DNA from 3 places in the Cupriavidus sp. GA3-3 genome. Region 3 is predicted to be linked to each of the others. Evidence: predicted binding sites of a transcription regulator. Region 3 holds the regulator's gene; each other region holds the start of a gene.

Region 1 (3,272 bases), on a different contig from region 3:
CCGAGCAGGCCTCGGCATCCAGCACCGTCATTTCCTCATTGATCGTGACGCGCAACCACAGGTCGTGCAGGGGCTGGCCTACCGGGCGGACGCGGTCGCCGGCCAGTTCGATGTCGCGAGGCTTGGTGTCGGTCAGGCGCACCTCGATATCCCACAAGCCGTCCTCTCTCTGGTACGCCTCGGCCGTAATGGCGCGACGGTGACGCTGGGAGCGGTTGACGGGCTGGGACAGAGGCATGGCCAGGCTGGAAATACGGGGGCTGGGGAACGGCGGTGCCGGAGCACCGAAAACCGGGGGAGTTTAACATGCCGCGCCGCTTTGGCCGGGAACATCCTTGTGCAGCAACTGTCGCAGCGGGATTGTCGGCCGACCATGGCGCATCAGGCCTCGCCACCGTCGTCGCCGTAGTCTTCGTCCGCACCCTGGATGATCTTGCCGACGACCGAACGCGAGAACCCGCGCGCCACCATGAAGCGGATCTGCCTGGCCCGCGCTTCGGGCGTGTCCGGCGGGGTGCCGAAGCGCTTGCGCCAGACCTCACGGGCGCGCTCCACTTCCGTGGCGCGCAGCCGCTCCTGCAGATCGCCCAGTTGCTCGCTGCCGAGCTTGTGGGTCTTGGCTTCCTGCATCACGCGCGCGGTGCCGTAGCGGGCGCCGCGGCGGTGCACCAGGCTGTCGGCAAAGCGCTGGTTCGACAGCCAGTTCTCGCGCTCCAGCGCGTCCAGCAACTGCTCCAGCTGCTCGGCCGACTCGGCATGCGGCGCCAGCTTGCGCGCCAGTTCGGCGCGGCTGTGCTCGCGGCGAGACAGGTAGTCGACGGCGCGGGCCTTCAGCGAAAGCGGGGGACGGGTTGCCATGGTTGCCGGAATCTGTGGATGGAGGGGTCCGCGCCAAGCAAAAAGGCCGGGGCATCGGCGATGCCCCGGCCTTTTTGCTTGGCGCAATGGCCGCTGGCGCGGTCAGTCTTCGACCGCTACCGGCGTGGCAGCCGCCGTGGGGTTCATGGCCACCACGCCCAGCGCCGCGCGCACCTTGTTCTCGATCTCGTCGGCGATGTCAGGGTTCTCGCGCAGGTATTCGCGCGCGTTATCCTTGCCCTGGCCGATCTTGTCGCCGTTGTAGCTGTACCAGGCGCCGGACTTCTCGACGATCTTGGCGTCCACGCCCAGGTCGATGATCTCGCCCTGGCGCGAGATGCCCTGGCCGTAGAGGATGTCGAAGAAGGCTTCGCGGAACGGCGGCGAGACCTTGTTCTTGACCACCTTGACCTTGGTCTCGTTGCCGATCACGTCGTCGCCCTTCTTGATCGAGCCGATGCGGCGGATATCCAGGCGCACCGAGGCGTAGAATTTGAGCGCGTTGCCGCCGGTGGTGGTTTCCGGCGAGCCGAACATCACGCCGATCTTCATGCGGATCTGGTTGATGAAGATCACCAGGCAGTTGGTGCGCTTGATGGTGCCGGTCAGCTTGCGCAGCGCCTGGCTCATCAGGCGGGCCTGCAGGCCGGGCAGCGAATCGCCCATTTCGCCTTCGATTTCGGCCTTGGGCACCAGCGCCGCCACCGAGTCGATCACGATCAGGTCGATCGAGCCCGAGCGCACCAGCGCGTCGGTGATTTCCAGCGCCTGTTCGCCGGTGTCCGGCTGCGAGATCAGCAGGTCGCCGACGTTGACGCCCAGCTTGTTGGCGTAGCTGACGTCCAGCGCATGCTCGGCGTCGATAAAGGCGCAGGTGCCGCCCAGCTTCTGCATCTCGGCCACGACCTGCAGCGTCAGCGTGGTCTTGCCCGACGATTCCGGACCATAGATCTCGACCACGCGGCCGCGTGGCAGGCCACCGACGCCAAGCGCGATGTCCAGGCCGAGCGAACCGGTGGATACCACCTGAATGTCCTTCTCGACCTCGCCGTCGCCCAGGCGCATGATCGAGCCCTTGCCGAACTGCTTCTCGATCTGGGAGAGCGCGGCGGCAAGCGCCTTCTGCTTCTCGGCGCTCACGCCGGCACCTGCCTTCTTGTCGTCCATGGTCGTCCTTGAATCAATGGTGTATAAATAGGCCGCATGTGGCGCGGCACCGGCATTTTCCGGCTCCAGCGCCGGCCCGGCTGTCTGCGCGGCCGCTCTCCAGGGGGTCTCCCCGGGCAGCCCCAGCGGAACGTGCGGGTACTGTATAAAAAAACAGTATGCTTGGCAAGCCCCATCGCGCCCCATTCCGCCGGCGCCGGCTATGCCGGCCAGGGTGGAGACAACCATGCGCATTCTGATCGCCGAAGATGACGACGTGCTGGCGGACGGCCTGACGCGCTCGCTACGCCACTCGGGTTACGCCGTCGACCACGTCACCAACGGCCTGGAAGCCGATTCCGCGCTGTCGACCCAGACCTTCGACCTGCTGATCCTGGACCTGGGCCTGCCGCGCATGTCCGGGCTGGAAGTGCTCAAGCGCCTGCGCGCGCGCGGCGCCATGCTGCCGGTGCTGATCCTGACCGCCGCCGACAGCGTCGACGAGCGCGTCAAGGGCCTGGACCTGGGCGCCGACGACTATATGGCCAAGCCCTTTGCCCTGTCCGAGCTTGAAGCGCGCGTGCGCGCGCTGGTGCGGCGCGGCGCCGGCGGCGGCGCCACGCTGATGCGGCACGGGCCGCTGGCCTACGACCAGGTCGGACGCATCGCCTATCTCAACGAGCAGATGCTGGACCTGTCCGCGCGCGAGATCGGGTTGCTGGAGATCCTGCTCACACGCAGCGGCCGCCTGGTATCGAAAGAGCAGCTGGTGGACCACCTGTGCGAGTGGGGCGAGGAAGTCAGCAACAACGCCATCGAAGTCTACGTGCACCGGCTGCGCAAGAAGATCGAAGTCGGCGGCATCCGCATCGCCACCGTGCGCGGGCTTGGCTACTGCCTGGAGAAATTCCAGCCGGCGGTGGCCACGCATCACTGATCCGACCCCACCGCAGGCCACGCGACTGACCTGAGCGCAACCTCGCCGAGATGAGCCTGCTGCGACTGCCCTGGCGGCGCGTGCCCCGCCCCGCGCCCCCCCCTCCTTCCGCCGCCCCGGCCCCGGACACTACCGACCAGGACCTGGCCGACGCGTTGCCGCACCTGGAGGAAAGCGCGGCAAATTCCGCGCCGCGCTCATTGTTCGGTGAGATCCTCGACTGGATGCTGGCGCCGCTGCTGCTGCTCTGGCCGATGAGCATCGCGGTGACCTACCTGGTGGCCAAGTCGATCGCCAACGGGCCCTTCGACCGCGCGCTGGAAGCCAGCGC
Region 2 (3,272 bases), on a different contig from region 3:
CGGCGTGCCGAGGTTGGCCAGCAGGCCGGCCTGCATCGCCGCCAGCGCCTCGCGCCGCAGCGCTTCGTCATCGGCGGGCAGCGTCACCACGCCCACGGCGAACAGCGTGTCGTCGACGCGCGCAGCTTCCATCGTCATCGGCAGCTTGCGCCCGGCAATGGTCACGTCGCGCGCGGCGCTGGTGGGCTTGCCCGGATAGAGCGCGGCGTAGGCGCCCTCGCCGGACTGGATGGTGCGCCAGTCATAGCGCGGTGAACAGGCGCACAGGGCGAATGCCAGCACGGCGGCACAGCACAGCAGCGGGCGGCGGACAGCGGCAGGAAAGCTCGGCGGGGGCGGCACAAGACGCATCGGGAATCCATGGGGGACGGCGCGCGCAGGCTGCGGGCGGCGCTGGCGGACGCCATCGCCTGCGGGCGGAAACCGGTATTATCCCGAAAGCGGCGCTCCAGTGCTTGCTGCGCCGCTCCCGCTCCCGCTACCGCCCTGCCCCCCACGTTCCAGCCATGCCTGCCGCCCTCATTGCCCGCCACGCCTTCGCCATAGCCAGCCTGCGCTGGGTGGCCGCGGGTGCGTTGCTGGCAGCCGCGGCCGGCATGCCCGCAGCCGCCGCCAGCCCCGCCCACCTGCCCCCGGCCACCGACCTGGCCGCCCACGGCACCGAGGCCGCTCGCCGCGGCGAGCCGCTGGTGGTACTGGTGTCGATGCCGGGCTGCAGCTATTGCGATGCCGTGCGCAGCAACTACCTGGGCCCGCAGGCCGCCGCCGGCGAGATTGCCGTGCGCGAGCTCGACATGACCGCCGACACCCCGCTGCGCGATGCCGACGGCAGCCTGACCACCGCGCGCGCGTGGGCCCGGGCGCACCAGGTGCGGGTGGCGCCCACGGTGCTGTTCCTGGACCGCCAGGGCCGCGCCGCCGCCGGCCCGCTGCGCGGCATGCAGCCGGATTTCTACGGCGCCTACCTGGAACAGGCGCTGGACCAGGCACGCGCCGCCGTCCGGCGCTGAATCGATCGGGACGCTTGCGGCGGATTGCCGCAGCCCGGCCCCGCGCAGCGCGCGAACGCCTGCGGCATTAGAATGTCCCATTGCTGACCGAACCTGCCTGACCCGGATTCCATGACCACTGCTGCCCCTGCCACCAAATCCTCCCGCAAGCCCTGGCCCATCGTCGCGGCCGTGGTCGTGCTCGCGCTGCTGGGCTGGTTCGGCTACCGCGCGCTGGCGCCGGCCAATACGGCCCCGGCGGCCACCTTCACGCTGCTGTCGGGCGAGAAGGTCAGCACCGCCGACCTCAAGGGCAAGGTCTACATGATCAACTTCTGGGCCACCAGCTGCGCCACCTGCGTCAAGGAAATGCCTGACATGGTCCGCACCTATGAGCAGTTCAAGGGCAAGGGGCTGGAATTCGTCGCCGTGGCGATGAACTACGACCCGCCCATGTATGTAATGAACTACGCCAGGACGCGCGGCCTGCCGTTCAAGGTGGCGATGGATTCCGACGGCACCGCGGCCAGGGCCTTCGGCAATGTGCAGCTGACGCCGACCACCTTCGTGGTCGACAAGGACGGCCGCATCCTGAAGCGCTATGTGGGCGAGCCCGAGTGGGATGCGCTGCACAAGCTGCTGGATGGCGCGCTGGCAAAGTCCGCGTAACGCTCCCGCGGCAACCGCAGCGAAAAGGTGCTCATCGAGCACCTTTTTCTGTTTTTACGCACGATCGCCAGGGCAGCAGGTTGCGCGACATCCCTGTATGGATATACAGTTGGCGCCAGCCTTTTTCTGAGTTTTCCGAGCCTTCCCCGAGCCCCGCCTGTGACTTTGGACCTAGCCCCCGCCGCCGACCTCGCTGCCCCTGGAGCCGATGATGTCCCCGCCTACCTGTCCCGGCTCAACCCGGAGCAGCGCGCCGCGGTGGAACACGGCAGCGACGCGCCGCTGCTGATCATCGCCGGCGCCGGCTCGGGCAAGACCAATACGCTGGCGCACCGGGTCGCGCACCTGGTGCTGGCCGGCGCCGATCCGCGACGCATCCTGCTGCTGACGTTCTCGCGCCGCGCCGCGGCGGAGATGGGACGGCGCGTCGAGCGCATCGTCGACCAGGCGCTCGGCACCCAGACCGGCGCGGGGCGCGCGGCGCTGCAGTGGTCCGGCACCTTCCACGCCATCGGCGCGCGCCTGCTGCGCGAATACGCCGAGACCCTGGGCCTGTCGCCCGCCTTCACCATCAGCGACCGCGGCGATGCCGCCGACCTGATGCACGTGGTGCGCCACGACCTGGGCCTGTCGGAGACCGCCAGCCGCTTCCCGAAGAAGGAAACCTGCCTGGCGATCTACTCGCGCGTGGTCAACACCCAGGCGCCGCTGGAAGACGTGCTCAAGCAGCAGTTCCCGCGCTACGCGATGTGGGCGGATGCGCTGCGCACCCTGTTCGCCGGCTATGTCGAGGCCAAGCAGAAGCAGCATGTGCTGGACTATGACGACCTGCTGCTGTACTGGGCGCAGGCCATGGCCGAGCCCACCATCGCGCAGGACATGGGCGCGCGCTTCGACCACGTGCTGGTCGACGAATACCAGGACACCAATGCGCTGCAGGCGTCGATCCTGCTGGCCATGCGGCCGGACGGCCGCGGCCTGACCGTGGTGGGAGACGACGCGCAGTCGATCTACGCCTTCCGCGGCGCCACCGTGCGCAATATCCTGGACTTCCCGGCGCAGTTCACGCCGGCCGCGCAGCAGGTCACGCTGTCGCAGAACTACCGCTCGACGCAGCCGATCCTGCAGGCCGCCAACGCCGTGATCGGGCTGGCGGCCGAGCGCTATACCAAGGACCTGTGGTCCGAGCGCGCCTCGGCCGAAAAGCCCGGCGTGATCGTGGTCAACGATGAGGCCGACCAGGCCCGCTACGTGGTCGAGCAGGTGCTGGCGCGGCGCGAGGCCGGCCTGACGCTGATGGCACAGGCGGTGCTGTTCCGCGCCGCCGACCACAGCGCGCAGGTAGAGATCGAGCTGGCCCGGCGCAATATCCCGTTCGTGAAGTTCGGCGGGCTGAAATTCCTGGAATCGACCCACGTCAAGGACGCGCTGGCGGTGGTGCGCTGGCTGGAGAACCCGCGCGACCGCATGGCGGGCTTCCGCACGCTGCAGCTGCTGCCCGGCATCGGCCCCAAGACCGCGGCGCGCGTGCTCGATGCGCTGGCGCTGGCCACCGAGCCCTTGTTCTCGCTGGAGCAATTCGAGCCGCCGCCGGCCGCAGCGCCCGCCTGGGCC
Region 3 (3,272 bases):
CGGGCTGAGCTGGGGCGGAATCGCCACATGGCCGGCCCCGGTGCGGGAACTGCGCACCACGGCCACCCCCGCGGCAGCGGCATCGGCCAGCGCCCCGGCCAGCACCTCATGCACCGAGCCATTGCCGGCGGCAGCCACCACCAGCCCGGCTACACCCGCGCGGACCAGCGCATCCACTGCCACCCTGCCCGGCTGCGCGTAGCTCGCCACGATCTCCACCATCGGCCACGCCGCCGGCATCGGCCCGATCACCCAGGCCGCGCGTGGCGCGCGGGCGAAGCGCACGTAGTCGTCCTGCACGAAACCCAGCGGCCCGCAGGCCGAGACAAAGGCGTCCACCGCCGACGTGTGGGCCTTGGCCACATCCCGCGCAGCGTGGATCTGCTGGTTCAGCACCACCAGCACACCCTTGCCGCGCGCATCGGGATGAGCGGCCACGCGCACCGCATCCAGCAGGTTCAGCGGCCCATCGGCCGACAGCGACGTCGACGGCCGCATTGCCGCTGTCATCACCACGGGCACCGGACACGATTGCGTCAGGTGCAGCGCCATCGCAGTTTCTTCCAGCGTATCGGTGCCGTGGGTGATCACGATGCCAGCCACGTCGGGCTGCGCGGACCAGTGCTCAACCCGCGCCGCCAGCGTTTGCCAGAGCGTGAAGGTCATGTCCTTGCTGTCGACCTGGGCCACCTGCTCGGCCTCGATGCGAGCCGCCGACTGCAGCGCGGGCACCGCTGCCAGCAACGACGACACCGGCACGGTCGCCGCCTGGTAGCGTGCGCTGCTGGCAGAGTTTCCGGCCGCGCCAGCAATGGTGCCGCCGGTGGCCAGTACGACGATGCGAGGCAATTGGGTCATGGAGCGTGCAAAGAAAGTGGAAAGGCAGGAATGCCGATTGTAACGGGCGCACCCCGCCTCGCCGCGGCTCTCGCCGGTGATCCGCATTCCGTCCATGAGACACGCCCCAAAAATTCTGCTTGCGCTCAGGCCGATACTGTATAAAATCACAGCATACTGTTTAAACATACAGTGCCCGGTCAGACGGATGCAGGATAAAGGATCGACCGATCCTCTTACCCGAAACCCCGCGACCCCGCACGGAACGGCGATCCCATGGCGACCCTGACACCCCGGCAGCAGCAGATTTTCGATCTGATCCGCAACACGATCCGCCGCACCGGCTTTCCGCCCACGCGCGCCGAAATCGCCGCAGAGTTTGGCTTCTCCTCGCCCAATGCCGCGGAAGAACACCTGAGGGCGCTGGCACGCAAGGGCGTGATCGAACTGACCCCGGGCGCTTCACGCGGCATCCGCCTGAAGGTGGCACGCAGCGATTCGGAAATGCCCGACCAGTTTTCGTTGCCGATGGCCGGCGTGATGCAGCTGACGCTGCCGCTGGTGGGCCGCGTTGCTGCCGGCAGCCCGATACTCGCCGCCGAGCATATCGACCGCCAGTACCAGGTCGACGCCTCGGTCTTCGACGAACGCCCCGATTACCTGCTGCGAGTGCGCGGCCTGAGCATGCGCGATGCCGGCATCCTCGACGGCGACCTGCTGGCCGTGCGCCGCGCCAGCGAAGCCGACAACGGCAAGATCGTGGTGGCGCGCCTGGGTGATGACGTGACCGTCAAGCGCCTGCAGCGGCGCGGTGGCCATATCGAACTGATCGCAGAAAACCCGGACTTCACCAACATTATCGTGGAGCCTGGGGAGGAGTTCTCGCTGGAAGGCATCGCCGTCGGGCTGATCCGATCTTCCGGCTTCTAGCCGGGCACCGCAGGCCAACCGCCTGCGCGGGCCCACCCGCTTCCATTGCTTTGCAGACGCCGCCCGGCTTGCCGGGTGTTGACCCCGCTTTGCCTAAAAGAGGTGCCACCATGCCGCAAATCCACCAAGTCGCCGCCCGTCGCCCGGTCAAGCCCGTGCCGTTCCGCCAGAGCAAGGGCGTACGCGTCTACCAGGGTACGCAGCGCCGCACCATGGTCGGCAGCATGGCGGCGATCTGCCGCATGCTTGAACTCGAAACCGCCGAAAAGCTGGCCGCCTGAAATCTGCCGGCTGTCTCCGAGCAGCTGCGGGCGCCGTCCTCAGCTACGCGGCGCACACGCCTTGGCTTCGGCTTCCAGCTCCGTCGGCGTCAGCTGCGGGAACCACGTATCGCTCTTGCGCAGCTCCAGCGCCGTACCATCCGGCTTCGCCGTCAGCGAAATCAGATAGGCGTATTGGTATTCACCGCCAGACGTGGTCTGGCCGATGCGGATCTCGGTCTGGCTCTTCGCCGGATAGTTGACGACCGCGGCGTCATCGCCCAGATTGTTGCGCAGGCATTTCGCAACCTCACCCATCTTGGCGGGCGTGAACAAGCGCATCGGCGCACGCGCGCGAATGTCCTTTTCAGAAGTGCCGGTGGCACACCCTGCCACCATGGCTGCCATCGCTACGCCAACCGCTGCCGCTCGAACAGACATACCGCCCCCGGGAAATGCAGAACGGCGCCCTCGCGAGGCGCCGTTCTGGGAAATGCTTTGGGGTGGCTGATGGGACTCGAACCCACGACGACAGGAATCTCAATCCCCGCATCAATCGCCATTTTCCCCTTTGGAATCAACGCTTTCGGCCTCGTTTTTTTCCCATGAACGCTCAATTTTTCACAAGCATTCATGCGGCTTCTACGGGTGCCGTGGGAAAAATTGTAACCCGTGCGAGCCCCATGCGCCACCTCAATTTTTGGCCCGCCAACGGCGCCCCTTGCCTGCAGCAACCCCCGAGACATACCCGACCACCACCGGCGCAAACTTTCCGTAGCCCGCCTTGTACGCGGCTTTTTTGCATGATTTTTGCATGGCGGAGCAAGGAGGGGATGACCACTGTGGCCGAGATCTGGCGGAAAGAAGCAGTGATCTAAAGCGTGCCGGAGACCGCCGGCGTCATGGCTTACACCACGCCGCCATCCGGGATCGAGCGAGCCGAAACAGATCGGGAATCGTCGTTGTGCTTAATGATCTCGGCCATCTCCGCGCGCGAGACATCCACGATGTCGTCAAGCTCAAGCCCTTCTGCATACGTAAGCGCCTCTTCACCGCGCGCAATATGAAAAATCGTGCCCCGCCAGCTGTCCACGCTGTCCCCGGGACCGGATAGGCGGATGCCAAACTCGACATCCTGATCAAGGACGCGAACGGTCACTAGATCTCCCACGTCAACTTGAATACCGTCAACCGCGTATTCTCGGGCCACGACTATCACGGGCCGTTGCGTGTAGCCTCTGGCAA

The links. Region 3 encodes LexA, which represses DNA repair genes until DNA is damaged. Its sites were predicted from a motif close to ACTGTATNNNNATACAGT; they were not measured.
Region 1: a site for LexA is predicted at 2,166-2,183, ahead of recA (recombinase RecA). Genes of this name have one in related genera too.
Region 2: a site for LexA is predicted at 1,751-1,768, ahead of C265_RS26595 (ATP-dependent helicase). Genes of this name have one in related genera too.

What each region holds. Positions count from the first base shown of each region.
Region 1 is NZ_KB944492.1:45,385-48,656, forward strand. Features, by position in the region: gene C265_RS22570 (DUF2889 domain-containing protein) at 1-238, opposite strand, end outside; gene recX (recombination regulator RecX) at 382-858, opposite strand; gene recA (recombinase RecA) at 961-2,025, opposite strand; gene C265_RS22585 (response regulator transcription factor) at 2,252-2,941, shown strand; gene C265_RS22590 (sensor histidine kinase) at 2,992-3,272, shown strand, end outside.
Region 2 is NZ_KB944502.1:233,567-236,838, forward strand. Features, by position in the region: gene C265_RS26580 (hypothetical protein) at 1-351, opposite strand, end outside; gene C265_RS26585 (thioredoxin family protein) at 507-1,010, shown strand; gene C265_RS26590 (TlpA disulfide reductase family protein) at 1,122-1,658, shown strand; gene C265_RS26595 (ATP-dependent helicase) at 1,818-3,272, shown strand, end outside.
Region 3 is NZ_KB944471.1:179,988-183,259, forward strand. Features, by position in the region: gene C265_RS10835 (asparaginase) at 1-858, opposite strand, end outside; gene lexA (transcriptional repressor LexA) at 1,114-1,767, shown strand; gene C265_RS32500 (hypothetical protein) at 1,878-2,048, shown strand; gene C265_RS10845 (hypothetical protein) at 2,088-2,435, opposite strand; gene C265_RS10850 (hypothetical protein) at 2,935-3,272, opposite strand, start outside.